DNA from 4 places in the Pseudoalteromonas sp. T1lg21 genome. Region 3 is predicted to be linked to each of the others. Evidence: predicted binding sites of a transcription regulator. Region 3 holds the regulator's gene; each other region holds the start of a gene.
What was found. The regulator sigma-54, encoded in region 3, starts transcription at its own class of promoters, with help from an activator protein. The targets are predictions, from matches to a motif close to GTTGGCACGNNNNTNGNNT.
Positions count from the first base shown of each region.

Region 1: C2M25_RS21070 (BON domain-containing protein) is a predicted target of sigma-54. The motif match lies at 3,187-3,205, and genes of this name have one in related genera.
Region 2: glnA (glutamate--ammonia ligase) is a predicted target of sigma-54. The motif match lies at 2,157-2,175, and genes of this name have one in related genera.
Region 4: dps (DNA starvation/stationary phase protection protein Dps) is a predicted target of sigma-54. The motif match lies at 5,317-5,335, and genes of this name have one in related genera.

Region 1 covers NZ_PQBX01000080.1:4,500-11,947, forward strand. The annotation lists gene pmbA (metalloprotease PmbA) at 46-1,383, shown strand; gene C2M25_RS21060 (VOC family protein) at 1,513-1,929, shown strand; gene C2M25_RS21065 (LiaF domain-containing protein) at 2,252-2,911, opposite strand; gene C2M25_RS21070 (BON domain-containing protein) at 3,241-3,807, shown strand; gene C2M25_RS21075 (YqaE/Pmp3 family membrane protein) at 3,865-4,023, shown strand; gene C2M25_RS21085 (hypothetical protein) at 4,278-4,487, shown strand; gene C2M25_RS21090 (methyl-accepting chemotaxis protein) at 4,472-6,496, opposite strand; gene C2M25_RS21095 (NADP-binding protein) at 6,620-7,390, shown strand; gene hutC (histidine utilization repressor) at 7,391-7,448, opposite strand, start outside.
Region 2 covers NZ_PQBX01000041.1:201,824-209,271, forward strand. The annotation lists gene C2M25_RS10145 (DUF4124 domain-containing protein) at 43-564, opposite strand; gene glnA (glutamate--ammonia ligase) at 695-2,101, opposite strand; gene typA (translational GTPase TypA) at 2,609-4,432, shown strand; gene C2M25_RS10165 (ATP-binding protein) at 4,647-6,803, opposite strand; gene C2M25_RS10170 (helix-turn-helix transcriptional regulator) at 6,921-7,448, opposite strand, start outside.
Region 3 covers NZ_PQBX01000001.1:82,409-89,856, forward strand. The annotation lists gene mgtE (magnesium transporter) at 1-999, opposite strand, end outside; gene C2M25_RS00405 (HPr family phosphocarrier protein) at 1,211-1,483, opposite strand; gene rapZ (RNase adapter RapZ) at 1,497-2,342, opposite strand; gene ptsN (PTS IIA-like nitrogen regulatory protein PtsN) at 2,343-2,795, opposite strand; gene hpf (ribosome hibernation promoting factor) at 2,799-3,086, opposite strand; gene C2M25_RS00425 (RNA polymerase factor sigma-54) at 3,114-4,610, opposite strand; gene lptB (LPS export ABC transporter ATP-binding protein) at 4,726-5,451, opposite strand; gene lptA (lipopolysaccharide transport periplasmic protein LptA) at 5,448-5,969, opposite strand; gene lptC (LPS export ABC transporter periplasmic protein LptC) at 5,959-6,513, opposite strand; gene kdsC (3-deoxy-manno-octulosonate-8-phosphatase KdsC) at 6,510-7,061, opposite strand; gene C2M25_RS00450 (KpsF/GutQ family sugar-phosphate isomerase) at 7,065-7,448, opposite strand, start outside.
Region 4 covers NZ_PQBX01000056.1:308,634-316,081, forward strand. The annotation lists gene C2M25_RS11675 (S8 family serine peptidase) at 1-510, opposite strand, end outside; gene C2M25_RS11680 (RNA polymerase sigma factor) at 681-1,172, shown strand; gene C2M25_RS11685 (anti-sigma factor family protein) at 1,169-1,861, shown strand; gene C2M25_RS11690 (CC0125/CC1285 family lipoprotein) at 1,873-2,343, shown strand; gene C2M25_RS11695 (GGDEF domain-containing protein) at 2,409-3,557, shown strand; gene C2M25_RS11700 (substrate-binding domain-containing protein) at 3,771-4,676, shown strand; gene C2M25_RS11705 (CBS domain-containing protein) at 4,756-5,175, shown strand; gene dps (DNA starvation/stationary phase protection protein Dps) at 5,403-5,921, shown strand; gene corA (magnesium/cobalt transporter CorA) at 5,982-6,938, opposite strand; gene C2M25_RS11720 (serine hydrolase domain-containing protein) at 7,060-7,448, opposite strand, start outside.

The DNA.
Region 1 (7,448 bases), on a different contig from region 3:
CATTCGTTACACTATAAAAAAATATCAGAACCTAGGACACACAAGATGAAAGATCCTATTTATCAACACATTTCTGAAGTGAAAGACGCAGTAAGCGAAGTGCTTGAGCATGCAAAAAAGCTCGGTGCAACAGCAGCAGAAGCGGCGATGTCGAGCACATCAGGTTTGTCTGTCAGCACGCGTATGGGCGAAGTTGAAACAATAGAGTTTAACCAGGACGGTGGCTTAGGTATCAGTGTTTATGTGGGTAATAACAAAGGTTCTGCTTCAACGGCAGACCTAAACCCTAAAACATTACGTACAGTGGTCGAAAAAGCCATTGATATTGCTAAGTTCACTTCTGACGACCCATTTAACGGTATCGCTGATAAAGAGTTGCTTGAGTTTGCACCGCTTGATTTAGATTTATACCACCCGTGGGAAGTAAGCCCAGAGCAAGGTATTGAGCTTTGTCATCAAGCAGAGCAGGCGGCATTAAACGCTGATGAGCGTATTGTAAATTCAGACGGTGCGAGTTTTTCTTCTCACCAAGGTCTACGTGTTTATGGTAACAGCCATGGCATGATTGCAGGTTACCCACGTACGCGTCATAGCATTAGCACTATGGTGATTGGTAAAGATGGCGAGCAAATGCAGCGCGATTCAGCCTATACCGTAGCGCGCCATAAAGATGATTTAAATGACGCTGCAAAAGTGGGTCTTGAAGCCGCAACCGAAACCTTAGCTAAGCTTAATAGCCAAAAGCTAGGTACTATGAAAGTGCCTGTAATCTTTAGAGCAGATATTGCTAACTCATTGTTTGGCCATTTAGTGTCGGCGATTGGTGGTGGCGCGCTTTATCGTAAATCGAGCTTCTTGCTTGATAGCTTAGGGACTAAAGTATTTAGCGATTGCGTGAATATCTCTGAGCGCCCGCATTTATTAAGAGGTTTAGCGTCTTCGCCGTTTGATGCTGAAGGTTTAAAAACTGTAGACCGTGAAATTATTCAAGGTGGTGAGCTGCAAACTTATCTATTAGCTAGCTACGCGGCACGCAAACTATCGATGACACCAACAGGTCATGCTGGTGGTATTCATAACTGGCTAGTTGAACAAACTCATGCCGATTTAAAAGCGCTATTAAAAACTATGGGCACAGGTTTATTAGTAACTGAGCTTATGGGCCAAGGTGTGAACACCGTAACCGGTGATTACTCACGTGGCGCAGCTGGCTTCTGGGTTGAAAATGGTGAAATCCAATACCCAGTCAGTGAAATCACGATTGCTGGTAACTTAAAAGACATGTTTAAAGCGGTAGTAGGCTTAGGTGGCGACATCGAGCGTCGCGGTGGTATTCAAACAGGCTCTGTATTGATTGAACAAATGCAGGTTGCAGGTAGTTGATTCATCAATAACTACTCAATTTTTAAAGCCTCACGTTTGTGGGGCTTTTTTATTTGAAAAAACGCTTTACCTAAACTTAACTTGAGGTTTTATCTTGGTGGCAGTTTAAAAATAAAAAGGAAAACTACCATGTATTTAGAGCACGTAAACCTTGTTGTAAGTAATGTTGATGCCATGCTGCACTTTTATAAAGCCGCATTCCCACATTGGCGTGTGCGTAGCCAAGGTGATAGCACATGGTCAGGCAAACCGCGTAAATGGCTGCACTTTGGTGATGATTACCAATACCTTGCATTAAGCGATAACGGTGAAGCTGAAAACCGTGATTTAGCCGGTCACCAAGTGGGCCTGGCTCATTTTGCCTATGTGACAAACGACATTAATGCTGTAGTTGAGCGTCTGGTTTCAGCTGGTTATGAAATTGATAAACACGGCCCAGAAAACCCATATCGTAAAAATGTATATTTCATCGACCCCGCAGGCTTTGAAGTTGAGTTTGTAGAGTATTTTAGTGATATCCCGAGTGAGAGGAATAATGACCAGTGAAGCTTTAAGCCATAAGCTGTAAGTTTTAAGTTGAACAGTGTTGTTTGTGGGTCTTTACCAAAGGCCTGCCTCGTAGGAGGTACTTTAGTGCCGAAAATTTAAGGAGCCATCAGCTTTCAGTTGTCAGTTTTGAGCCGAGCTGTGTTGTTTATGGGTCAGACATAGGTTGATGGAATAGCGTTGTATGTAAGACGCGCCAAGCAAGCGTGACGCCTACGGTTGATGTAGGCGTGAAATTTATTTCGCGCGTTATCTTATTATATTGCACGATGTAAAACTGCGGCTACGATAACTAGCACCTAGCACCTAGCACCTAGCACCTTTACTGCACCTTATTCATTTCTTTCCAACTGGCTTTTAGGCTGTTGGCAAAGCTGATGAACTTTTCTTTCATGGTGCGTTTTACTTTGATCTCAACTGAGCCTAGCCATACATTACCTTCAATGGTGATGGTTGGGCCTTGGCCTTTATTTAAGGCAACTGATTTGTTTTCTACGCTGCCAATCACACTAAATAGTTTAGATACCACATTGACATGTTCTGGCACGTAGATTTCGTCGCTACCTAAAATACAGTTCACATAAATGGTGACATGCTGATGTTGGAAAATCGCTTCGCTAAAGTCGAGTTCGATTGAACCTAAGCAGTTTGTAAGGTGAATTTCTTTTGGTACCACCCATTGGCCGCTACGCTCATTTGAACCCAAAATGCTTCGAAGCTGCAGGCTCTCGTTGTCGCTGCTATGGCTGTAGTGAGGTTTAAATTGCGCATGCTTTTGCGATTTGTAGTCAATATCTGCTTTCAGATCTAAATCAGCAACAAGCTCAACGAGTACTTCGTTGCTGGTGGCCGCCATTGCTTGGTCTAGGCGGCGTTCAAATGCTTCAGCTGAAATAACAGCATGACTGTAGTTATAAATGAGTTGATCAATAACTTCTTCTCTTACTTGATCGATTGGGCGATCTTCAAGTTTAACGGCCATGGTAGTTCCCTGTTGTGATTATCAAAGTGATTTTTCTGTTATTCGTTATGTGCAAAGCTTAGGCCAAAGTTTATTTCTTTATAAATCAGTTTGTTGTGTTTTTAGCTGAATTAGCAACTTCGTTAAATTAACCACAGATTAATAAAATCAGCAACTAAATGGTTATTTTTGCAACATTGTGAACATCTTACCGAGCAGCTTGTAAATCTTTACCGAAATGAATATAAATCACCGCTGAATAAGCTTTTAACTAACTGAAAAATATGAAATAAATAATTGGCATCATAGTCGCATTAGTAAAACTGTCTTTAATCAAAAGGAGAAAGATTATGAACACTTTTAACAAATCTATGATTGCCGCTTTAGTAATTGGTGCAACTAGCATGTCAGCTCAGGCAAGCAGCTGGGAAAATGAAAGTAAAGATGCTTGGATTGATGGTAAGGCAGAAACTGTGCTTCTTATGAACACAAACCTTAACAACTTTGATATCAACACTGATGTAACGAATGGCAAGGTTGTATTAACAGGTAAAGTTGATAGCGAATTAGATAAAGAGCTTGCTGAAGAGCTGGTTCTTAGCCTAGATGGCGTTAGCTCTGTAGATAACAAACTAACGGTTGTTAAAAACATGAAGGCTAAGAAGATGAAAGCAGATAAAGCTGATTCAGCCGAAAGCGATTTAACCGATGCAAAAATAAGTACTGTAATCACAACACGTTATTTATTTAACTCAGAAGTGGGTGGTACCGATATCGATGTTGATACCGACAACGGTGTAGTAACACTGAAAGGTACTGTTGAGTCTGATGCAGAAAAGCAATTAGCAATCAGCATTGCTGAAAATGCTGAAGATGTTCGCAAAGTAATCGATGAATTAACGATTGTCGCTGAATAATAGCAAGCCCTATATAGCCCAGCTTTGGCTGGGCTTATCTTTTTCAAGGAGTGAGTCATGGATTTAATACGTATTATTTTATCGGTTTTAATTCCACCTCTCGGCGTATTTTTACAGGTAGGTTTAGGTGCGCAGTTCTGGATTAATATTCTTTTAACCTTATTAGGGTACATTCCAGGTTTGATTCATGCTGTGTATATCATCGCTAAGCGATAATCACCGCATTAATTAGCAAGGATGGGTAATGGAGCACAGCAAGGAAGGGCTGTAGGAGTAACGGACGATAAACCGCAAGGAGTTTACAGTATGGACAATGTAGCTAAGCACAAAGGACAACAAGGAAGTAACAAGGCGTTATGGAGTAGCGCACAATGGCAACGCTTTATGGATAAAGTGAACGGAAATGACAGCAAGGAATAAGCTTAGGCTGGGAGCCAAACAGGATGAAGCTAGCGTAAGGAGGGGACTATATGGAACAAGTACAAACGCAACCAACACAAGGATTGACCGACAAAGGAGTTGCTTTATGGAACAAGCAACAGTGGCACGAATTTATGGAACACGCGAAAGCGGTTGCGCCACGATTAACAGGGAAGGCTGACGATAAAAACCCGATGTCATCTTCAGGTGACATCGGGTTTTTAACTACTTCAGCAATTTATCTTTATAACTTAAATTGATTAACAGTCTTATTTAAAGACGCAGCTAATTCATTCAAATCACGTGCTTCATCCGCCAATTCATGGGCATGATCCGCAGTGCTATTCACTAAGTGATTAATCGCTGCCAAGCTATTGTTGATATCTTCTGCAACCACAGTTTGCTGTTCTGTCGAAGTCGCAATTTGATGACTTTGATCTTGCACATTTGTCACTGATTGCGCGATATCTTGTAGAGCTTGCAATACAATTTGTGTTTGCTCAACTGAGCCTTCAGCACGTTCTTGACCTTGTTGCATCATGGTTGATGCTTGTTGAGCAATTTGCTGTAAACGGCTGATCATATTGCGAATATCATCAGTAGATTCTTGCGTTCTGCTTGCCAGTGAACGAACTTCGTCGGCAACAACTGCGAAGCCTCGGCCTTGCTCACCTGCACGGGCAGCTTCTATCGCCGCGTTTAGTGCGAGTAAGTTGGTTTGCTCAGCGATTGAGTTGATAACATCAACCACCGCGCCGATATTGCCACTTTCTTGCTCAAGACCCGCAACGACTTTAGATGCTTCACCGATGTGACTCGCCAGAGCGGTCATTACTGACTGAGCTTGAGTCGAGCGTTTAGTGCCATCTGCAGTAATAGTTTGTACTTCTTCAGCGGCATTATTAGTGTGCTGGGCATTACGCGAGATTTCCATCACCGTAGAAGCCATTTCGGTTACAGCCGCACTCACACTGTCAACTTGTTGCTTTTCTTGCTGAATTTCATCGTTCGTTTTTTGCGAAACAATTTTCAACTGACTCGCAGCTTGGCTTAGTTGCTCAGCCTGCGCGGCAGTATTAAGCATCATCGCGCGCAATTTATCGATGAAGGTGTTCATGTGATGAGCAAGTTGACCAACTTCGTCATGACTCTTGATTTCGATTTTTTGTGTTAAATCGCCATCACCTGATGCGATATCACGCATGATGTAAGTCAGTTTAGTCAGTGGCTTGGTGATCATTTGCGTGGCCCAGAAGATCATCGCAATGATAATCGCGATAATGATGATCACTGAGGTTGTGGTTGTCATCACCGCATCGTTTACTGGCTCATCAATCATACTGGTTGGTATTAAAATACCCACGTACCAATCAAGGTAAGGGGTTTCTAATTCAAGGCGGTTGTATACAACGTAATATTGCTCACCTTTGAAAGTCACAAAGCTACTACCATCTTTTTGGCTTTTCATCGCGCGGTTTAATTCGCTAAAGCCTGAAGTGTCGCTAAATTGTTTTTCGAGGGCATCTAAACCTTCTTTGCCATTCGGACCTTCGTCAGTCACAGACAGCTTGTGGCCAGTGCGTTTAGAAAAATGCACAACCTTTTGGTTGCCATCAAGCAAGAAACCAAAGCCTTGGCCATTAAAGCGAATAGCTTCAACCATGTCGTTGATATTATTAAGCTGTAAATCAACACCACCAAAGCCAACAAGCTTGTTTTGTTTATAAACAGGTTGTTGTACAACTGCAGAGGCATTACCTGTTGTTAAATCCACAGAAATTGGGCCTACATAGAGTTTGTTGATCTTTAAAGCGTCTTGCCACCAACCACGTTTATATGCGTAGTAAGGTTGGCCGTTGTAATGAGTGGTACGCTCGTTTTCTTTGAAATACTCACCTGTTGTTGCAGATGCAAAGAAGGCAGATAAGATGTTGTCATCGTTGCCACTGATACGGACAAAATCTTGATTAACGCTGTCGTATCCAGGCTGGTTATCAAGGCTTTGGTCACGTTTAGTCCAGTTGTCGAACCAATTCACTAAATGCGGATTTGTCACGAAGGTTTGTACTACTTTACCGTATTTGGCAAAGTAACCTTGCATTGAAAGTCGCTCACTCTGTAAATAGCTGTCGGCTTCGCGTTGAATAGCTTGGCGCGATAGATCAGCAATATGGCTAACAAAAAAACTAGACGCGATGATCAGTAGTACACTTATCGTCCCGCCGATGAGTAGTAATATTTTTTTACGTAAAGAGAGGTTATTTAACATAGGTGCACGTGTTTTTATTATCGGGTAGAGTTACCTATCTAATCATATTTGCACCCAAATCGCTACACTGCAAAGCGATGGTTATTAATAAAATATTACATAATACATAAGGTAAGTTACTAAATGGCTGTTAGTGATAACAAAATAGTAGTGTTAGGCGCAGGTTGGCTCGGCCAAGCTCTTTGTATTAAGGCAAAAGAATTAGCATGGCAAGTGCAAGGCACGCACCGTAGTCGCGAGCACGAACATGATTTTCAGCGTCAGTTTGCGTTTCTTAGCGATGAGCTTGTACATGATGTATCGCTTGAAGAGGCATGGTGGGTGTGTGCAATTCCACCGCGTAGTCGCAGCTCAGAAAGTAATTATTTAGCCACTCTGCAAGCAGGGCTTGAGCTTGCCAAGCAGCTAAAGTGTAAAGGCTTTATTTTATGTTCTTCGACAGGTGTTTACCCTGCTGATAATGGTCATTACGACGAAAGCACAGCAATTAATTGCCAATCAGCACGTCAACAACAGCTATTTGATGCTGAGCAGTTAGTGCTAAGTGCCGGTGGTAAAGTATTGCGTTTGGCAGGTTTAGTCGGGCCTGGGCGCGATCCAGGAAAGTTTGTTGCTGGTAAAGAGCTGTCTAGTTCAAGTCAGCAAGTGGTGAACATGGTACAGCAGCAAGACGTGATAGCGGCGATTTTTTCTGTACTCGAAAATTGGTCTAGCGCGAGCAGCATTTATAATGTGGTAAATCCGGCACATCCAATAAAAGCGGATTACTACCAGCAAAAATGCACTGAGCAGGGTAATCAACCACCCACTTTTACCAACCATGATAAAGGCGAACGTATCATTGATGGCTCGGCGATTGAGTCACTGAGTTTTCGTTATCAAGCGCCTATTTAACTACTTTTTAAAAGTAAGGTGGCCACCCAGTCGGTATTTACTACCCGGCGAGACTAAG
Region 2 (7,448 bases), on a different contig from region 3:
TAGCATACTCTTTTTACATTAAGAGACGTTATATCGAAAATTTTAGTTTCCGCCATAAATCGATGTTCTATGCATAAAAAAGGTGCTGACTGGGCTAACCGAAACGAGTTTATTATTCGCATCATAAAGTTTGGCTTGTAATGTGTGTTCACCTCGCTCGACCTCTCTTAGTGCAAAGGTCGTGCTATTACTTGGTGCACCATGGGCTGAGCCATCAAATAAAAGTTGTACTTTAAAGCCATTTTCGAAGCGAGGGCTAATGCGTGCAGTAACGTACACAGAGCCGGTATTTTCTCTTACGGTTGCTTCATTTGCTGGTGATGAAATACTGACGTTAAATTTGACTGGCATTGCGCTTGGGGCGCTATCAAGTATGCTGGTGTCGGTAGCTGGCATGGTCAGGTTTTGGGTGTTCATCTTTACTTCTGTCGCACCAGGTCGTGGTGTATCAGAAAATACTAAAACGCCGTTCTTATCTTTCCAAGAATAGACTTTTTGCGCTGCGCCATAGCTAAAAAAGCTTAGAAAAATCAGCGATAGTACCAATAAAGTTGTGCTTTTCACCCTGCAACCCTGCATTTTTTAATCTAACTAAAACTGTAGAGTAGAACCCGCTCAATTACCATTAAAAAAGCCCGCGGAGCGGGCTTGAGAACACACATTTATTATCTTTAGATAATTCTGCTACAGCGTATTACACGCTGTAGTACATTTCGAACTCAACTGGGTGAGTTGTCATGTTAAGTTTTTCAACTTCTTTGCCTTTTAGCGCGATGTAAGCATCGATTAGGTCATCAGTGAACACGCCGCCAGCTTTTAAGAACTCACGGTCAGCGTCAAGTGATGCTAGTGCTTCAGATAAAGAAGATGCAACTTGTGGGATCTCAGCTGCTTCTTCAGCAGGTAGATCGTATAAGTCTTTGTCCATTGCATCGCCAGGGTGGATCTTGTTTTTGATACCGTCAAGGCCAGCCATAAGCATTGCAGAGAACGCTAAGTATGGGTTAGCTGTTGGATCAGGGAAACGTACTTCGATACGACGTGCTTTAGCAGACGGTACCACTGGAATACGGATTGAAGCAGAACGGTTACGTGCAGAGTATGCAAGCATTACTGGTGCTTCGAAGCCAGGTACTAGGCGTTTGTATGAGTTAGTTGACGCGTTAGCGAATGCGTTGATTGCTTTAGCGTGCTTGATGATACCACCAATGTAGTAAAGTGCTTCTTCAGAAAGACCAGCGTACTTGTCACCAGCGAAGATGTTCACGCCATCTTTACCTAGTGATTGGTGACAGTGCATACCAGAACCGTTATCACCAACGATTGGCTTAGGCATGAAAGTCGCTGTTTTACCATATAAGTGAGCCATGTTATGGATAACATATTTCATCTCTTGGATTTCGTCAGCTTTTAATACCATTGTATTGAAGCGAGTTGCGATCTCATTTTGACCCGCAGTTGCTACTTCGTGGTGGTGAGCTTCTACAACTTGACCAAGTTCTTCAAGAACTAAACAAGTCGCTGAACGCCAATCTTGTGATGAATCAACAGGTGAACACGGGAAGTAACCGCCTTTAACACCTGGACGGTGACCTTTGTTGCCACCTTCGTAGTCTTTATCAGAGTTCCATGAAGCTTCGATGTCATCGATTTTGTACATTGAACCAGACATGTCTGATTTGTATTTAACGTCGTCAAATAGGAAGAACTCTGGCTCTGGACCAAATAAAACAGTGTCAGCAATACCAGTAGAACGCATGTACTCTTCAGCGCGTTTTGCAACAGAACGTGGGTCACGCTCGTAACCTTGAAGTGTTGAAGGTTCAACTACGTCACAACGGATGATTAGTGTTGCTTCTTCAGAAAATGGGTCCATTTTCGCAGACTCAGGAACAGGCATTAATACCATGTCTGATTCGTTGATACCTTTCCAACCAGCAATTGAAGAGCCGTCGAACATTTTTCCGTCTTCAAAAAAGTCTTCATTAACTTGATGATGAGGAATAGAAACATGCTGTTCTTTACCTTTAGTATCAGTAAAGCGTAAATCAATGAACTTAACGTCATTTTCTTTGATAAAATCTAAAACCGATTGTGACATGTGTCCTCCAATTGTTGGGTTTTATTTTTGCTGCATTATTGCTTTTGACTTATATAAGCTGGTTTCGTGCCATGTTTTTAACGCATTGTTTAGCCTTGTAAAAAGTAAACGCCTTCTGGTTTTGTTAACTTTTTTTGCACTAATTTGGTGCGTAAAAAGATCATTCTGGTGCGTAAAAAGTGCGACTGCGATTTGCACAATAATTGCGCATGCCAATTTGTCTGTTGTAAACACGATTTAGTGCCAAAATATGGTTCAAAAACTAAAATTTCGCCAGTTTTGAGTTCAGATTCACTTTAATTTTCATAAATTTGTCATTTATAAAACAGATACTTATAAAAAGCCTGAAGAAAGTTTATAAATTTATATTGGATAAACTTTCATCCATGCCATTATTAAGGGATAATATGCGCCCTTTTAAATCCTATGCTGGGACATCTGGTGAAAATGCAGGTGAGTGCGTAGATCTTGCAGGATCAATGAGATTCAATTTCTCTGAGAAAAAATATGAGCATCGAAAAGTTAAGAAATATAGCGATTATCGCCCACGTTGACCACGGTAAAACAACTCTGGTTGATAAACTGCTTGAGCAATCAGGCACATTAGAAACGCGCGGCGGTAACGAAGAGCGCGTAATGGACTCAAACGACATTGAGAAAGAGCGTGGTATTACCATTTTAGCTAAGAACACTGCTATCTCTTGGAACGACTACCATATCAATATCGTAGACACCCCAGGACACGCCGACTTCGGTGGTGAAGTAGAACGCGTACTTTCGATGGCTGACTCAGTATTACTACTTGTTGATGCTCAAGAAGGTCCAATGCCGCAAACGCGTTTCGTAACGCAAAAAGCATTCGCACAAGGTTTAACGCCGATTGTTGTAATCAACAAAATCGACAAACCAGGTGCACGTCCTGACTGGGTTATGGACCAAGTTTTCGACTTATTCGATAACCTAGGTGCAACTGACGAACAGTTAGACTTTAAAGTAATCTATGCATCAGCTATCAACGGCTGGGCAACAATGGATTTAGACGAGCCATCAGATAACATGGAACCAATGTTCCAGATGATCGTTGACGAAGTATCTCCACCGGATGCAGATCCTGAAGGTGCTTTCCAAATGCAAATTTCTCAGCTTGACTACAACTCATACATCGGTGTTATCGGTGTAGGTCGTATCAAGCGTGGTACTGTTCGTCCTAACCAACAGGTTACTGTTGTAAGCGCAGACGGTACTAAGCGTAACGGTAAAGTTGGCCAAGTAATGAGTTACTTAGGTCTTGAGCGTCATGAAGCAGAATCTGCTGGCGCGGGTGACATCATTGCAATCACAGGTCTTGGTGAGCTGAAAATCTCAGACACTATCTGTGATGTAAATACCGTTGAAGCATTACCACCGCTAAGCGTTGATGAGCCTACAGTAACAATGACGTTCTCTGTAAACACATCACCATTTGCTGGTAAAGAAGGTAAATTCGTAACTTCACGTAACATCCTTGAGCGTTTACAAGCTGAGCTTGTTCACAACGTTGCATTACGTGTTGAAGAAACTGACAACCCAGATAGCTTCCGTGTTTCAGGTCGTGGTGAGTTACACTTAGGTATCTTAATCGAGAACATGCGTCGTGAAGGTTACGAGCTTGCTGTATCTCGTCCACAAGTAATCCTTCGTGAAGTTGATGGTCAAAAAGAAGAGCCATACGAAACACTTACAATCGACTGTCAAGAAGAGCACCAAGGTTCTATCATGGAACAAATTGGTCTTCGTAAGGGTGAGCTAACTGACATGTCTCCAGATGGTAAAGGCCGTATTCGTATGGACTTTATGATCCCAAGCCGTGGCTTAATTGGTTTCCAAACTGAATTCATGACATTAACGTCAGGTTCTGGTCTTCTTTACCATACGTTCGATCACTACGGTCCGTACAAAGGCGGTACTATCGGTGCTCGTAAGAACGGCGTAATGATTGCTAACGCAACAGGTAAAGCACTGACTAACGCATTATTCAACCTTCAAGATCGTGGTAAGTTATTCATCGGTCACGGTGTTGAAGTTTACGAAGGTATGGTTATCGGTATCCACAGCCGTGATAACGACCTAACAGTAAACGCGCTTAAAGGTAAGCAGTTAACAAACGTACGTGCGTCTGGTACAGACGAAGCGCAAACGTTAACGCCACCACTAAACTACACGCTTGAGCAAGCGATTGAGTTCATCGATGATGACGAGTTAGTAGAAGTAACACCTGAGAGCATTCGTATTCGTAAACGTCACTTAACTGAAAGTGAGCGTAAACGTGCGAGCCGTGCAGCTAAAGACTAATAACGTCTTTCGCTTCGAAAAATGAGAACCGCCGTATTGAAAAATACGGCGGTTTTTTGTTTTAGCTTTCAAAAGAACGAGAGGTCAGATATTAGACATCAGTCGTTAGTTGATCGAGAGAGGCATTATTTTCGCAGTAGCAGAACGAAACCATCATGCTCAAGTTTAAACGGGGTTTAGTTTGCGCTAGAAGCGAGAAGCTAAGAGCTAGCTCTTATGCTAACTCACTTCTAACATGCTTCAAGTAGGCCTGTAGGCTTTCTTGCCATAGCACTAAGGCTTCGGTTAATGATTCTTTCAAAGGCTTGTTGTCGAGTAGCTTACGCTCAATTTTCTTGAGCTCTAGACCATAACGGTTAAAGCCTAGTTGTAAAGCGGTGCTAGCTTGGCGGTGCAAAAGTTTAATACACTGATCTTTATCGTCTTCAACGAGTTGTTGACAGCGAATGAGTTTGTTCCTTGCAGAGAGTACAAATTCATTGTAAATCGATGAGACTTCATCTTCACTGAATGAGCTGACAAGTGTGGCAGCGGCTGTTTCATCATAGAGTGTATCGCGCAGCTCAACGGCAATACTCGCAGCCTGATTGCTTTGTGAGTCACTGAGTGCTTGGCGCAGTTTTTGTTGCTTTATTGGTTTGCCAACAATGTCTTTAATACCAAGTGCTAAGTACTCTTTTATTTCATCAGGACTAAGACTCGCGGTAAACGCTAACACCGGGGTTCGTTGGTTTAAATGGTCGATGGTTTTGAGCTTTTTCAACACTTCTTGACCAGTAAGGTCTGGTAAGTTCATATCCAATAGCACCACATCAAAGTGATGCTTCTGCATCAGTTCAATGGCGCTAGTTCCGTCTTTTGCAAGCTTGATTTTGTGCTCGTCATCGGCCATAAATTCAATGGCAATTTTCTGATTTAAATCGAGATCTTCAACTAATAACACGTCCAGGCCAGTAACATAATCTTTTGATTGGTGGCGCTGCTCAACGAGGCTGAGCTCACCAATCGCAAGAGAGATATCAAAACTGAAAGTACTGCCTTTGTTTAGCTCACTTTCAATATTGAGTTTGCTGCCTAATTTATCTAATAAACGGCTAGTAATCGCTAAGCCAAGGCCTGTTCCGCCTTTTTCTTTACCTGCACTACTTTGTACATAAGGTTCTGTAAGGTAGGCAATTTCTTCATCTTCAATACCTGGGCCTGAGTCGATTACACTAACACGAACAAGGTGATCTAATTGCCCTTCGTTGAGCAGTTTCACATGAATTTTTACTGCGCCATGGTCAGTAAATTTAATCGCATTACCCACTAAGTTAATAATAACTTGTCTGAGCTTTTGTTGGTCGCAGTAATAACATGCTTGATCGGGCAAGTTGTATATAAGTTCAAACTTTAAGTGTTTTTGCTCTGCTAAAGGACTAAGCAAAAGGCAGAGGTTATTGAGCCAGGTTTTAAACTCGACGTCTTCTTCGTAGAGCGCTTCATCACGCTGATCTAGGCTGGCGTAGTCGAGTACTTTATCGACCAGCAAGTTGAGTGACTCAGCTGAATTAATTATTGCTTCGCAATAAGGCTTATCTCGTGGATCACTCGATTGGTTCATGATTAGCTGTGCACTACCTAAAATGCCATTTAACGGTGTGCGTATTTCATGGCTGATAGTTGATAAGAATAAGCCACGAATTTCTAAGTCTTTGTGTGCTTTTTCAGCTAACTGATTAAGGTTTTGCTCGCGGCGTTCATTACATAATAGTGCCATACCGGTTGCATAAAACATCGGCGCAATAACACCATTTATAAATAAAGTGATACTAAACCAATTTGCAGAGAGTAGATTAGCTGTTGTGACATCTCCCATCATTAAGGTTCTGCCTGTAAATATCGCCAGAATAATGCTGAGAATTAAGATGTAGACAATACTGCCATTGGGGTAACTTTTACGGCCATTTCGAATGAATAATGCCATTAAAAACAACGCTTCAATTATATGCTGGAGATCTGAAACCAAAATTCGACTACGTAACTCGGCGCTATCAGTGGCAAGGTAAACCATGGTCATCGCGAGCACCACCGTGATCGCAACAAAGGTTTTAAAACCGACGCATTTGGCATTTAAAAATTGGCATATCGCGAGTACATGAATAATGGATGCACTAAAGAGTAGGGTGTTTGCGATAGCAACACTAGCAATATTATTGATATGGCCATGCAGTGCAAAACTCATTACCGATGCAAACATCACTAAAGGGTAGAAAATATAGAGTAAGGTGCCCGGAGTATTATTATTGGTTCGCCATGTAAGGTAATTAAGAAGGGTCATCACTGCCATCATGGCAGCAGTGGCATAATATAAAGTGGCTGAGTCGAGCATTGTATTTCCGGTGTTTTGCAATCAGTTTGAGAATAAAGTCAATTACTGCGTTTAGCAACCAGAAACAAAAACAGACGCGGTTGCGTCTGTTTTAACTAGTAGGATGTTTTGCTTGGTTTAGCGAATTTCGTCAGGAATATTTTGCTGTGCCCAAGACAATAGCTCGATACGGTTACGACATTTAGTTTTTCTAAATGCACTGTATAAGTGAGTTTTAACTGTATGCGGGCTGATGCTTAAATCTTCAGCAATTTCTTTATTTTTCGAACCTTTACTCATTAATGAGATAATTGCTTTTTCACGTTTAGTAAGTTTAACCGGTTCGATGTCACCATCTGTCAATTTGTGGAGTGCGTCTTTATTGAACTGCAACATACGATTTAATGCATTACACATGATGTCGCGGCGATACCATAGTTGATCTTCAAGTAATAAACGAATGCCTTTCATTAACACATCAGCATTGTCTGTTGTGTAGAACACACCACGAATACCACTTAAAAGAGCACGGTTTGCAAGTTCAGGGTTTTCATCTAAGTTAAACAATACGATATCGCATTTCATTCGTAGATTAACTAGTTGTTCTTTTAACTTGCTCCACGGATCTGTGCTTGACGTTTCAATAAATAACAAGCGTGTTCCTTC
Region 3 (7,448 bases):
CGCAACACCTCCCATTGAAGGGACGATACCGTTTAGCACCGCCAAAATAGGTAAAATTGCTAAGGTGTTTTCAAAAAAGCTTGCCACAATGGCTGCTAGCAATGCGGTTAATAAGTTAACACCAAGCCAAATAGAGCGACGCTGCGAACTTTTTAGTACTGGCGCAAAGGTATCTTCTTCGTCGTCTAGACCCGCGAGGCTTAGCATGCTGTGCTCTGCATCTTCACGGATTACGTCAACGATATCATCGATGGTAATACGACCAAGCAAGTGGGCGTTATCATCAACAACAGGGGCTGAAATCCAGTTGTGTCGTTCGAACAGTTGCGCGACATCACTTTCATCCATCGAAATTGGAATTGACTCACAATCTTCATCCATTAAGTCTCTGACAATTTTATCGGATGAATTAGTGAGTAGGGTGGTTAACGAGAGCGCCCCTAAAAAGCAATTATGCTTATCTACCACGTACAGATCATCAGTGCCCTCTGGTAATTCGCCCCTTAAGCGTAAATAGCGTAGTACTACATCGAGGGTAACATCTGGACGAATGGTGACCGTATCGCTGTTCATCAAGGCACCAGCTGAGCGCTCTTGATAAGAAAGTGCTTGCGTTGCCCTTTCTCTATCTTGCGAGTCCATCGCGCTAACTACGTCTTGGTATACAGTATCAGGAAGACTACGTAGGACTTCACCTAAGTCATCGTCGTCCATGTCTTCTGTAGCTGCAGCGATGTGCTCAGGCTCCATCTGGGCAATAATGCCAAGACGTACATCTTCAGACAGTTCTTCTAGAACATCACCGCGGACATCTGGGTCAACCAGTTGCCAAAGCATACGACGAATTTTATGAGGAGAAGATTCAAGTAAAAGGGCTGTATCACAAGGCGCCGTTTTAGCTAACATACCGCGCACTTGAACAAATTGACCACTATTGAGTGACTTGGTCACTTGTTTGAGTTGTTGTAGTGGGTAATCTTGTTCAAAGGCTTCTGGCATTGGCGTCCTTACAACTGAAAAAAGTTTAAATAGGCTAAGCAAATACAGCATAGTTGCTTTGTGGTGTATTTGCAGAGATATCGTCGCACTGCGATAAATTTATTAAGAGTTTTGTAATTTAGAGAAGCGAGCGATATAAAAGTAGGATATTTAAAGGGAATTTTAAATATCCGAATTAAGTTTACCGTAAACCCCGAAGGCTTAGCAAATGCTATTCTTGCTCGTGAAAGCGTTGCGCAATTAATTCGCCAATTGCCGTTAATGCGGCATCAGCATCCGGGCCTTCGCATACAACGCGAACTTCTTTACCTTGGCTGCTTTCAAGTAGCATTAACGCTAACACGCTGTCGCCTTCGGCTTCTTTATCGTCTTGATAAAGCGTAATTTTGGCATCAAATTGCAGCGCTAATTGCGCCAAAACAGTGGCAGCACGAGCATGTAAACCAAGTTTATTTTGAATTAAAAAAGTATCTTCAGCGTGCATTCTAGGTGCCTAATTAAATGTCTTGTTCACGGTGACGAATTTTTACATTGGCATGGCTTTTCGCAAAGCTTTCACCAATTGTTTGCGCTAAATAAACAGAGCGGTGTTGGCCACCGGTACAACCAATTGCAATAGTTAGGTAACTGCGGTTATTGCGCTCTAAATGTGGCAACCATGTTTGCACAAAGGTCTGTATTTGCCATGTGAACTTTTGCACTATGCTGTGGCTCGCAAGATAATCTTTTACTGGTTGATCAAGGCCTGTTAGCGGCTTTAAATCTGGCTCCCAGTGTGGATTAGGTAAAAAGCGTGCATCAAATACGTAGTCAGCTTCTTTTGGTATACCGTGCTTAAAGCCAAACGACATAAAGGTGATAATCAGCTTTTTATCTTTTTTACCTAAGATCTTTTCGCGAATTGATTCAGCTAACTGATGAACACTCAAATCAGTGGTATCAATCATAAAATCAGCACGAGTGATCAGTACATCGAGCAAGATTTTTTCTTGTTTAATAGCAAGATCGAGTGGCAAAGAATCAATCGATAATGGATGTAAGCGGCGTGTTTCTGAAAAGCGCTTTATCAGGGTTTGATCATCACTATCTAAGTAAAATAGCGTTGGGTTTGCAAACCCTGGTAGGTATTCAAGAATATCGTTAAATTCTTGCTGCTCTTTCGGTAAGTTACGTACGTCGATACTGACTGCTATTTTATCGTAATTATCAGATACGCTACGTACGAGTGAAGGCAGCAAATTCACTGGAATATTATCAACGCAATAATAGCCTAAGTCTTCAAGTACTCGTAAAGCGACCGATTTACCTGAGCCTGAGCGACCGCTGATAATGATTAATTCCATTTATGCCTCTGCTGATATGACCTGAAACAGTTGCTGATCGGTTGTAGCACTGCGTAACTGTTTACAAAATTCTTTATCTTTAAGTCTATCAGCAATTGTTGATAAGGTCTTTAGGTGAAGCTGACAGTCACCATCTGGTACGATGAGTGCCACAAATATATCAACCGGGCGGTTATCAATAGCATCAAAATTGATGGGTGATTCACTCACTATGATAAACGCATGGGGTTCATCGGCACCGCTCATTCGACCATGGGGAATAGCAATACCGCGACCGATGCCGGTGCTGCCTAGTTTTTCTCGGTTGAGCAAAGCATCTAGGATATCTTGTTGCGATAAATGAGGAAGCTGCTGGTGGGCCAGTTCGCTGATATATTCAAGAATTCTTTTTTTGCTATTAAAAAGGACCGCAGCTTTGCTGCAGTCCTGGTTAGTAAGTGAACTTAGTTTCATAATTTAATGTCGAGCTAATTTCTCTTTGTGTTTAATGACTTGGCGATCAAGCTTATCGATCAGTGAGTCAATGGCTGCGTACATATCTTGATGTTCTGTCGAAGCGAACAATTCGCCTCCGTTTACATGTAAAGTTGCTTCTGCTTTTTGGCTTAATTTTTCTACATCTAGAATGACATGAACATTATTTATATGGTCAAAATGCCTTTCTAGTTTCGCAAACTTGGTGTTTACATAGTCTCTTAATGAATCAGTGATTTCTACATGACGACCAGTTAAATTTAGTTGCATAAGCATTTTTCCTTCTATGTAAAACGTCTAAATCAAACTCTTGCGCTGATTAGACGGAGGTATTGCTAGAGACTCACGATATTTTGCAATTGTACGTCTAGCTACTTTAATTCCTTGCTCAGCCAATATATCTGCAATTTTACTATCACTCAATGGTTTAGCTGAGTTTTCTGCGGCCACTAACTTCTTGATTAAAGCGCGTATTGCCGTAGAAGAACACTCACCACCATTTTCGGTGCTGACATGGCTTGAGAAGAAATATTTCAACTCAAAAATACCCCTCGGGGTATGCATATATTTTTGCGTTGTTACACGTGAAATTGTCGATTCATGCATTTCGACCATTTCAGCAACATCATTTAGCACCATCGGCTTCATCGCTTCAGGGCCGTGCTCAAAGAAAGCTTGTTGTTGTTGAACGATACAGTTGGTTACTTTTAATAACGTATCGTTACGGCTTTCTAAGCTCTTAATAAACCACTTTGCCTCTTGTAAGTGAGAGCGAATAAATTGGCTGTCGCTACTCGATTTTACTGAGCGAGACATAGCCGCATATTGGCTGTTTACTCTAATCTTTGGCATACAATCTGGGTTTAACTCAACCACCCAGCGACCTTTTACTTTTTTCACTGATACATCAGGTATAACGTACTCAGATTCTTCGCGTACTATGCTATCCGCAGGCTTAGGATTTAAGCTGTGAATAAGCGTCATCACTTCTTTAAGCTCATTTTCTTTAAGCTTAGTCTTTTTCATCAAAGTGCGATAGTCGCGACTCGCTAATAATTCGATATGCTCAGATAAAACCATTTTAGTTTCAGCTAAATATGGTGTGCTAGCGTCAAATTGACGAAGCTGAATACACAGGCATTCTTGTAAACTGCGCGCGCCAATACCAACAGGATCGAATAATTGTATTCTTTTTAAGACCGCTTCAACTTCATCAAGTTCGATTTCTTCTTCATCGTTATTTTGATTAAAGCTTTCGACAATATCTTCACAGCTGATCGTTAAAATACCTGAGTCGTCTATGGCTTCTACTATGGCTACGGCAATCGCTTCGTCAGTTGGGCTAAATGGCGTGAGCTGTAATTGCCACATTAGGTATTCTTGTAGGGTTTCAGTTGATGCGCCTTGGTAAATAGACTCATCTTCAGGCATAGGTCCTGATGATGTTGATGGGGCAGCACTCATGTACTCGTCCCACGTGACGTCCATTGCTAAGTCATCACTTACGGTGTCTTTATTGAGGGCGTCACTGCTTTCTTGCTCGTATTCGCTAGGTGCTTCTTCTGCAGACGCGCTTAGTTGCATATCGTCAGATTCAGCTTTTTGCTCATTCTTACCGATACTTTCTTCGTTGTAATCAGCCTCTTCCACTTCAAGTAGGGGATTACTATCAAGCGCTTCTTGAATTTCTTGCTGGAGATCCAATGTACTGAGCTGCAACAAACGAATCGCTTGTTGCAGTTGTGGAGTCATTGTAAGTTGCTGGCCCATGCGCAGCTGTAATGATTGCCTCATGTATCCCTAACAATCCTTTTTAAGTTATCGATGACTGTGCTGTGACAGTTAAAAAATTATCGATTTATTGTCATTGTTATAAGTCTAGCAGATGCTCTAGTCGGTGGCGTAATGGTTACAGCCTGAATTGCTCGCCTAGATATACATCACGTACAGTTTGGTCAGCTAATACGTGCTCAGGTGTGCCTGATGCAATTAGCTCCCCATGAGAAACAATGTAGGCTTTTTCACAAACATCAAGGGTTTCTCTAACATTATGGTCAGTAATGAGTACCCCAATACCGCGGTTTTTTAGGTGCTCAATAATTTTCTTTATATCTAACACTGAAATTGGATCAACACCAGCAAAAGGCTCATCTAAAAGGATAAATTTAGGATTTGCGGCTAATGCGCGAGCAATTTCAACGCGGCGACGTTCGCCACCTGACAGCGCCATACCTTGGCTGTCACGGATATGTTGAATGCTAAATTCGTCGAGTAAGCTGTTTAGCGTTTCTTCGCGGGTGGTTTTATTTAGATCTTTACGGGTTTCTAAAATTGCCATCAAGTTTTGATAAACCGTCAACTTTCTAAAAATTGACGACTCTTGCGGCAGATAACCAATACCTAAACGTGCGCGGCTATGCATTGGTAAAAGCGTAATGTCGTTATCATCAATGCTGATTTTACCTTTGTCGCTAGGTACTAAGCCTACAATCATATAGAAGGTTGTCGTTTTACCTGCGCCATTTGGACCAAGTAAACCAACAATGCTGCCAGCTTCAACTTCAAGGCCTACATTTTTAACCACTTGGCGGCCTTTGTAGCTCTTAGCTAAAAGCTCTGCTTTTAATGTGCTCATGGTTGGCCTTTGTTATCTTTTTTGTTTTCAACTGGAACGAGGATCGTGTGTACGCGATCTGTTGAGTTTTCGTCTTTTTCTGCGCTGATCAGCTGTTGAGCCATATCGTAGGTAATGCTTTTGGCCGTTACTTTTTGACCCGATTGAGTGACTTCAGCTTCGCCATTGAGTGTTAAGAAGCGTTTCGCAACATCGTAACGTACTTCTTGTGCACTGGCGCTCATTACGGTGCCATCAGCTTGCTTTTCTTCGAAATAAGCAGGATTACCTGTCGCGATAATTAATTCGACAGTGCCTTCGGTGTCTCCACCGTGTGCTTCAAGACGCTCAGCTGTAATACGACGATTACCATGCACGATCTCTACGTTACCTTCGAATATGCCAACGCCATCTTTTAGTTTACCAACTTGGCGGTCTGAGCTAATGCTAATTTGTGCGCCAGTTTGCTCAGCAGCCGCGCCTGAAAACGCGATCAATAAGCTTGGGATCAGGAGTAGTTTCTTAAGTTTATTGGTCATAGTATATGGTTCGTGTATGGTTAGTTAACTCAACAATTTCGGTTTTTAGATCGGCTTTTAAGCCTTTCCCGGTAATCTTTAAATTCGGTCCTGTTAGCGTCACAGGTTGCTTAGAAAACATGGTCATTTTATCAATGTCGACATTAATGTTTTCAGCTTTAATATCTTCGATCATGCCGTTGTGGGTTAAGTTTTTAGCAACCACATCCCCTTCAAAAATCAGCTGATCGTTTTCGTATAAAGTGGCTTCTTTGGCTTTTACTTGCCATACCTGCTGGTCGCCATAAATCGTAAAAATTGGTTGTTCAAAAAAGGTAAACCCTAATTGTTGATACAACTCCATTTTGGCGGCCGCCACCTTATGACTAATTTTGCCTTGTTCGTCATACGCAGTTTGCTTTAAGGCAACGGCTGTATAATCAGGCGATGCTATGATCTCATCTTCACTACTTATTGCGTCTGTTGATTGATTAAAGTACGGGTACCATAACCACACCATGCAACAAACAAAAACAATACTCAGTAAAATACGGGCTATATTCATGCGCTGGTTCCATCGCTAGTTAACGGCTTGCCGTTTTCTAACATCAGTAAATCAGTTAATTCACGCACGGCTCCAAAGCCACCCGGTAATAACGTGGTGTAATGAGCCAGCTTTTTAATAAGCGGGTGTGCATCGTTTACAGCAACAGCAAACCCCACTTTTTCCATTACTGGTAAGTCTGGACCATCATCACCAATATAGGCAATTTGTTCATCTGTCAGCGCCAGTTTATCTTTTAACTCTTGATAAGCAATCAGCTTATCTTCTTGTCCCTGATAAATGTGCTGAACTGTTAGGCTAGTCATTCGCTGCTGAACTATTTGTGAATGGCGGCCAGTAATCACCGCGACGTCAAAACCACTATTAATAAGCGCTTTGATGCCAAAGCCATCTTTTGTATTGAACGCTTTCAGTTCTTCGCCATCATTGCCTAAATAAATGCGACCATCAGAAAACACACCATCTATATCGCAGATTAGCAATTTTACTTTTTGTGCGCGCTGACTTACATCAGGGCTAAGTGGCTGGTATAGCTCAGCGAATGTCATTGCTTAAAGAACTCCTGCTTTTAATAAGTCTTGCATATTAAGGGCACCAATGGGCGTATTGCTTTGATCCACCACAATTAAACCATTGATACGCTTACGTTCCATAATGTTTAAAGCCTCTGCTGCAAGCATATCTGGGCGCGCAGTTGTGCATGAACGAGTCATTACTTGGCTAATTGCCGTACTATGAATATCAATACGTTGCTCTAAAATTCGGCGTAAGTCACCATCAGTGAATAATCCGGCTAACTTTTCATCCGCACCAATCACCGCTGTCATACCAAGGCCTTTGGCAGACATTTCAATGAGTGCATCTTTAATGCTTTGTGTTTCGCTAACAATCGGCGTGGCATCGCCCGCGTGCATGACATCATTCAATGTCAGTAA
Region 4 (7,448 bases), on a different contig from region 3:
CTGAGAACCATTTTGCGCTTGATAAATATGATTTCTATCCAATAACGATGCATCATCGAGTGAAAGTAAACGTTGCAAATGCGCTTTTGAATCGTAATTGGTCGGGACAACAAACCGAACTAATGACAAACCCAATGACGTGTATTGTTTAGTGACGATAATTTGTGCGCCAATTTGTAAGAGTTTTGCCTGATGCTGTTCATTCGCCAGCATTATCCATTGCCTTTCAACTGCACGAAAACCATGCTCAACATCGACTTCAACAAATGCAGGAGCCTGTAACTGATTGAGTATCTCTAGCCTTATAGGTAGCGAGGTCACAATTGCTGTTGCGTCGTCGATTAACTCATGTTTGCGTATGCTTTCTACTTGGCTAGTGATGCGCGGTTCAAGTTTATTAACAACAGGATCTATCTGCTCTATCACACCATTTATTGGCTTAATAATCGCTGCTGATAGCGTACTTGAAGTAAACAACAAACTACTTAAAATGACTGATTTCAATTTCATGTTACAGTGACTTCTCATTTAGTTAGGTATTACTATAACGTTTCAGTGAAAGAAAAATTGCATTTATTGGGAATAAAACTTTTTCTTGCCCGTTATAGTAGTGTGAGTTGGCTGAATCATTGATGAGTTGTTTCATTAATCGGCCCTTGCCCTAACCAATAAGGGAAACTATGACAAATACAGTAACCAGTTTATTACCAGCGCTGCGACGTTTTGCATTTTCGCTTACCGGCAATCAAGCAGATGCCGATGATATTGTACAAATGACCATCGAGAAACTTTTACAAAAAGGCATGCCCGATGATATTGAACCACTAAAATGGGCATTCAAGATCTGTCGAAATGTTTGGATCGACGAATACCGCTCGCAAAAAGTGCGCTTAAAAGCAATTCAAAATACTGAACTTCAAGAACCCGTCTGTGACGATGAGCAAGAGAGTTTCGCTACTCAAGAGACTTTGCAACGAGTAAATAACGCTTTAACAAGCTTACCAGATGAACAGCGCGCTATAGTATCTCTCGTGGCAGTGCAAGGTATGGCTTACAAAGATGTTGCGCACACCCTCGAGATACCTGTTGGCACTGTGATGAGTAAATTGTCACGAGCCAGAGCCGCACTTTATCAATTAATTAAGCCTGATTTCACCAAGGAAAACGCATGAAGATTGATGACCAAACACTCAGTGCTTTTTTAGACAATGAATTACCAGCAAACGAAATGGAAGCAATACGTAATGCAATTGATGAAGATGAGCAACTCGCTTTACGCCTAGCTGAACTATGTGAAGTTGACATGCTAGTTAAACAACACGCAGCGCAGATTGATATAATGCCCTTGTCTGATGAACTTGCACAAACAATCGAGCAACATAATAAAAAGAATGTCGTTTCGCTATCCAAATGGCAGCAAATTAAACTTGCCGGACGCAAACAAATGGCCGTTGCAGCAAGTATTGCAGTGCTTTTTACAGTCGCTATTGCTAGCTTTGTTCAACAACAAGGTTTGGAACAACCCATTGCCAACGCATTAGATCAAAAACTGAGTGGCGACAACACGGTAATAGATACAAACAGAAGCCTAACTGCACAGCTTAGCTTTGTTAATACTAATGGCGATTTTTGCCGTCAATACACGCTGTATTCTAAAAGTACCCAGCAAACACATATTGCTTGTAAACAACAAGGAATTTGGCAGCTTCATGCATCGAGCGAGCAACGCGCAATGTCAAGCCAAAGCTATCGCTTAGCAAGTAAAACACCTGCGCTTGATAGTTACATCGACGAGCACATTCAAGGCCAGCCGTTAGATCGTAACGCCGAACAACAAGCACTGACTAACCATTGGCAATAAGCGAGACAATCATGAAACACGTGTTATTAGCTTATTTCGCCATTGTATTAATTGGCTGCACCAGCAGCCAACATTCGACCGATAAAAGTATACCAGGCCTAACAACTAAGCAGCTCGCAGATAATCAATATATCCTTCGATACGAAACTCGTCACGGTTCAAAGCGCTCAGCGCTTGAGCAAAGTATGCTGCAAGCCGCCAACATTACGATAGACACCGGTTATGACTGGTTTCTCGTTGCCGAGCAGGCAGTTGATGTAGAACGCTCCAAGCCCACTATCAAACCTCGTTTCGAGCAAAGAGCCCAATGCGGTTTGTTAACGTACACAAGTCAAACTTCGCCAGCACTGCATGAGTCAACGCTATTAGAGCGTACAATCGTCACACGATTAACAATCATTTTAGGAAAAGGCATAAAACCAAGTGAAAAAGCGCATGATGCATACACGCTAATTGAGGGAGGCGACAACACACAAAACTAACATTTAAAGGTGAGTAATTTTTCTTGTGCTAAGCTTTATTTACCTAGAGCTTTTCAGTGCGACTCATGGCTAGTAACGTAGAGAATTACTTTTACCACGGCTTTTTTATCTTCTTACTCATCACGGTAGTAACCTGTTCCATTATAGCCACGCGCCTGATGCGCAGTAGTTTTAATAACCGCTCGATTTGCTTATTTAACCTGTTTTTTTACCTCGGTGTCATTGGCTTTGCATGGCTGTGGATCCAAGACTTATTAGACCTTGCACCAAGTTTTCGCTCTGGCGTGGTGATTTATATGATTTCCATGACGTTGCTACAATTATCCATTTATAACCACGACGAACCTAGCCGATTTAATAAGATAATTATTGCGCATGGTGCTATTTTTTCTGTATTTGCCCTGCTCACTCAAAATATAAATCAACTTGCCCTTGTTGAAGCTTGTTTTACATTAAGCGTGTTACCCGCACTTATTTACTTCACCACTAAACGCGCTGTATGTGAAAAGAATATTGGCAACACTGTGTTATCGATGGCGCAATGTATTCTTCTTTTAGTGCCTATTTCGCAGCTAAGTATTATTACCCATGAACATAACTTAGCGACCTTGTATTCGTTAACCGTCATTGCCCATGCAACCGTGTTTGTTATGACTGGACTCGGTCTCATCACAACTCTGTTAGTGGATGAAAAAAAGCGTTATTTGGAATTGTCTCTAAAAGATCCGCTTACCGGGCTCTACAATCGCCGCGGACTGCAATTCATTATTGAACAGCAGCAGCTATTCAGTCCTAGCCAAACATCTAGTTTATTTGCCTGCGTTGTTGATATTGATTACTTCAAACGGATTAATGATAGCTATGGTCACGATGGCGGTGACCTAGTCCTCGAAGTGTTCTCTGATCTAATGAAACACCATTTAAATAAAGGTGACTTATGTTGCCGCCTTGGTGGTGAAGAATTTTTACTGTTGTTCTTTGCTACCGACATCAGCTCGGCTAAGCAATTTTTAGAGGGCCTACGTAAAACATTTGAAACCAGTCAAATAGCTTATCGAGAACATCGTATATCGGTTACTGCTAGCTTTGGTTTAACCAATTGGCAACCAAATGACAGCTTTGAAAGCTTAGTAAACCGCGCAGACAAAGCTGTTTATGCAGCGAAGAATAATGGTCGTAATCGCATAGAAACCAACAGCCAAAACAAGGAATAAATAACTAGGGATACTACGAAAACAAATACCTTTCTATCAATCTTGTAAATTCGAACTCTGCCACTATAATTAGCTCGTGCTTATACTTAACTTGCAATATATAGTGCTATGTCTTTAAAAGTATTATTAAATTTTAAATTAAACTGGGTGTTTTTGTGCGCCAGTTTTTGGTTTTTTTCCCTACCAATTCAGGCTAAATATGTGGTGGCTGTTGTGGGTAAAACTAAAAACGATAGCTTTTATCAGCAAGCTTTTAAAGGCTGTGAGCAATTTGCAAAACAGCATCTCGATTTTGAATGTATTTACGACGGCCCCAAAGATTTTCAAGATATTCGCACGCAAGTATTAGTGATCACCGATCTTGTTCGCAGAAATAATATTAGTGGTTTATTAATCGCAACCACAGATTCCAATTACCTTGTTGAAAGAGCATTAAAAAAGTTACACGATAACCAGATCCCAGTGATCACTTTTGACTCTGATCTGCTTGAGGAAGATCAGCAGTACCGTTTAGCTTATGTGGGTACCAATAATTTTGATTATGGTGTGGCCTTGGGGAACGAATTAAAAAAATTCACCAACAAGGCAAATAATCAAGTGTGTATTCAATCAGGGCATTCAACAACGCCTAATTTAAACAAGCGTATTGAAGGCGTTCGCTATGCCTTATCAGGGCAAACAGAGAAACGTTTAAGCGGTGAAAATGGCTGGAGTGAATTTGACCGTTGCCCTTTATATAGCTTAGGTAAGCGAGGGGTGTCACTCGGTCAACTCGACAAACTGCTTAACCTTGAAAATCCACCACTATTTCTAGCGGTAGCCGGTTTTGCTCAATTTAACCCTAACTATGCAAACGTGATTGCTAAACATAAACAACGTATTGCCAATCAAGAAGTGGTGATTGTTTCTGCCGATACTGAGCAAATGCAATTAGCAGTATTACAGCAAGGATTATCATCGGCCAATATTGGTCAAAACCCTTTTGAAATGGGCCGACTTTCTGCCGAGTTGATGTATCAATACCTCACTAAAGGTGAACGCCCAGCTAAGTCTCACTATTATTTAGACTTTCATTATTGTCAGCAAAGTAATGCTGGCACTTGCACGGTTAATCACTAAAACTTTGATCTCACTAAAGTGCAATTAACTCGATAAGCGCTAGACTTACCACAACTTGATTAATTGTAAGGATGTAGCCATGACACACCTAGTTAGTGATTTGATGACGCCAGACCCATTCGCCATTAGCGCGCAAAATACCCTGCATGATGCTCATAATCTAATGAAAGAGAAAAATGTCCGTCATATCCCAGTGATCAATGAGCACGGTGGTTTAGTTGGCATGTTAACGCAAAAAATCATGATTGCTCAGGTAATGAATATCATGGCTAATTACAGCGCCAGCGCTCTTGAACGCAAGGAAAAGCAAACCAAAGTAGTTGATATTATGGCTACCGATTTTACCAGTATCTCGCCAGAGCAACCGCTACACGAAGTTGCTAAGTTTTTTGTTGAAAACCGTCATGGCTGCATGCCGGTGGTTGATAAAGATAACAACCTAGTGGGAATTCTAACTTCATCAGACTTTGTTCGTTTAGCGGCGGCATTACTTTCTTAACTCGTAACTTTGTATCTGCACACTGAATTTTTTACAGAAGGTGTGCAGAGTTTTCATACTCCCTCATAACCACAACTACTCCAGCCCAAGATAAAAATCAAATTAACCATTTATATTCAACACTTTATAGTTTTATGATTATCAGGCACAACGCTTGCTTCTATGTAATTACACATGCTTTTTAGATTAAAAGCGAAAGGAAATTTACAGATAATCTCGGAGGAGTAATGAGTAATTCATCATCAAAAGTCGCAGAATTTACAGCACCTGGTGTTAAAGACCAAGCTGCAGCGGACACGATTGCTATTCTAGACCAGCGCATGGTCGCTTTAATCGATTTACACCTCACTTTAAAACACATTCATTGGAATGTTGTTGGCCCTAATTTTATTGGTGTACACGAAATGCTTGATCCACAAGTAAGCGCAGTGCAAGAGATGACTGACACGATTGCAGAGCGTATCGCAACCATGGGCGGCGTACCGGTTGGTACACCTCAATCAATTGTAGAACGCCGTACTTGGCAAGATTATTCAATTGGTAAAGGCTTAGTGACTGACCACCTAACAGCGCTTGATAAAGTGTATAATGGTGTTAATAAAGACCACCGTGCAGCTATCGATAAGCTTGGTGAGCTAGACCCTGTTTCTGAAGATATGATCACCGGCCAACTGGCTGACTTAGAACAATTCCAATGGTTTGTTCGTGCACATATCGAATCGTCTACCGGCGAATTGAAAGGTTAAACCCCCTAGGTCTATCCGAAGACCCCTTGCCCAGCATTTGCTGGGCTTTTTTATGCTTTGTTACAACCAACCTTTATGTTTAAAGAACAAGTAAGGTGCAAAGCCAGACAGCAACATAATGCCAATTGCAAACGGGTAACCCCATGCCCATTGCAGTTCAGGCATGCTGTTAAAATTCATCCCATAGATACTGGCGACAACGGTCGGCGGTAAAAACACCACTGAGGCAATAGAGAAGGTTTTTATAATTTGGTTTTGTTCGATGTTAATAAAACCCTGAGTCGAGTCCATTAAGAAATTCACCTTATCAAACAAAAATGTACAGTGAGACATAAGGGTATCAATATCGAGTACAATTTCACGTAGTGATTCGCGATCTTCTGTCGGCGCTCCTAGATGGCGCAGTAAAAACGAGATATTCCGGCGCGTATCCATCAAACATAAACGAACTTTACCGTTATTATCTTCAAGGCGCGAAATTCGACTAACAGCTTCTTCTAAGTCTGAGTCATCCTCTTCAAGTACATAGGCACTGAGTTTTTCTAACTGGTGATGCATGTCTTCAAGCATATCAGCGTGGTTTTCGACTTTTTGGTCAAATAAAGTCACCAAAAGTTGCTTTGGATTATCACACGCTACCTGCCCTTTCCGAGCACGCAATCGTAAAAGACGAAAATCGGCTAGTTCATCATCGCGGATTGTCAGCAAGCAGTTGTCTTGTAGTAAACAAGCCACGGTTACCGTATTAAAGCGCCCTTCATTTGGTGACATGAAAAGCGCATGCACATGCAAGCCTTCATGGTCGATAAAACAACGGGAAGAGGCCTCGATTTCTTCAACATCATCAGCACCGGGTAAGGTGATATTAAGCGTGCTTGCCAGCGCTTGCCGTTCTTCTTCGGTCGGATTTATGGTATCAATCCAGTGGGCATTTTTAATAGAAGTAACAAGCGGTGTATCAGCAGCTGGCTCAGTTTCTGTGATCACACCTTGGTCTATAGAAAAAAATCGTAACATGCGCCCTACCCTGAATAATCAATGTATAGCAAATACTATAGCTGTTCACGTTAATGAACAATGACAATGCTACTAATTACCGGGTAAAGCAGAAAAATAATTTAAACCTAACATCAATTGCTTATTTCGCTTTTTTGAAGCGCACCACAAGCATACCTATCAAGATGATGCCAAGGCCTAATAAGCAAGGTATAAAAGCACTTTGCAGGGCAACATCAAACGCTAAAAAGTCGGGGTAACCGGTTTGCCAAAGCGTCCATTCATACCCGAGTTTTGATGCAATATGTTCACCGCCGCTACTAAGTACGATAATTGCATCATTGTTATCTGGGTTAATACGAAGCGTGCTATTTATTGCAGGTTCATTTGCGCCGTCATGGCCAAACACAAAATCTCCCGATGCTGTTGGCGCATAAAGCATGGTACCTAGCCCCCAAATTGGTGCGCCTAAGCTAATAGCCAATGGCTCTCGCATGGTACTGATCATTTGCGGGCTTAACTGCCCTGTTT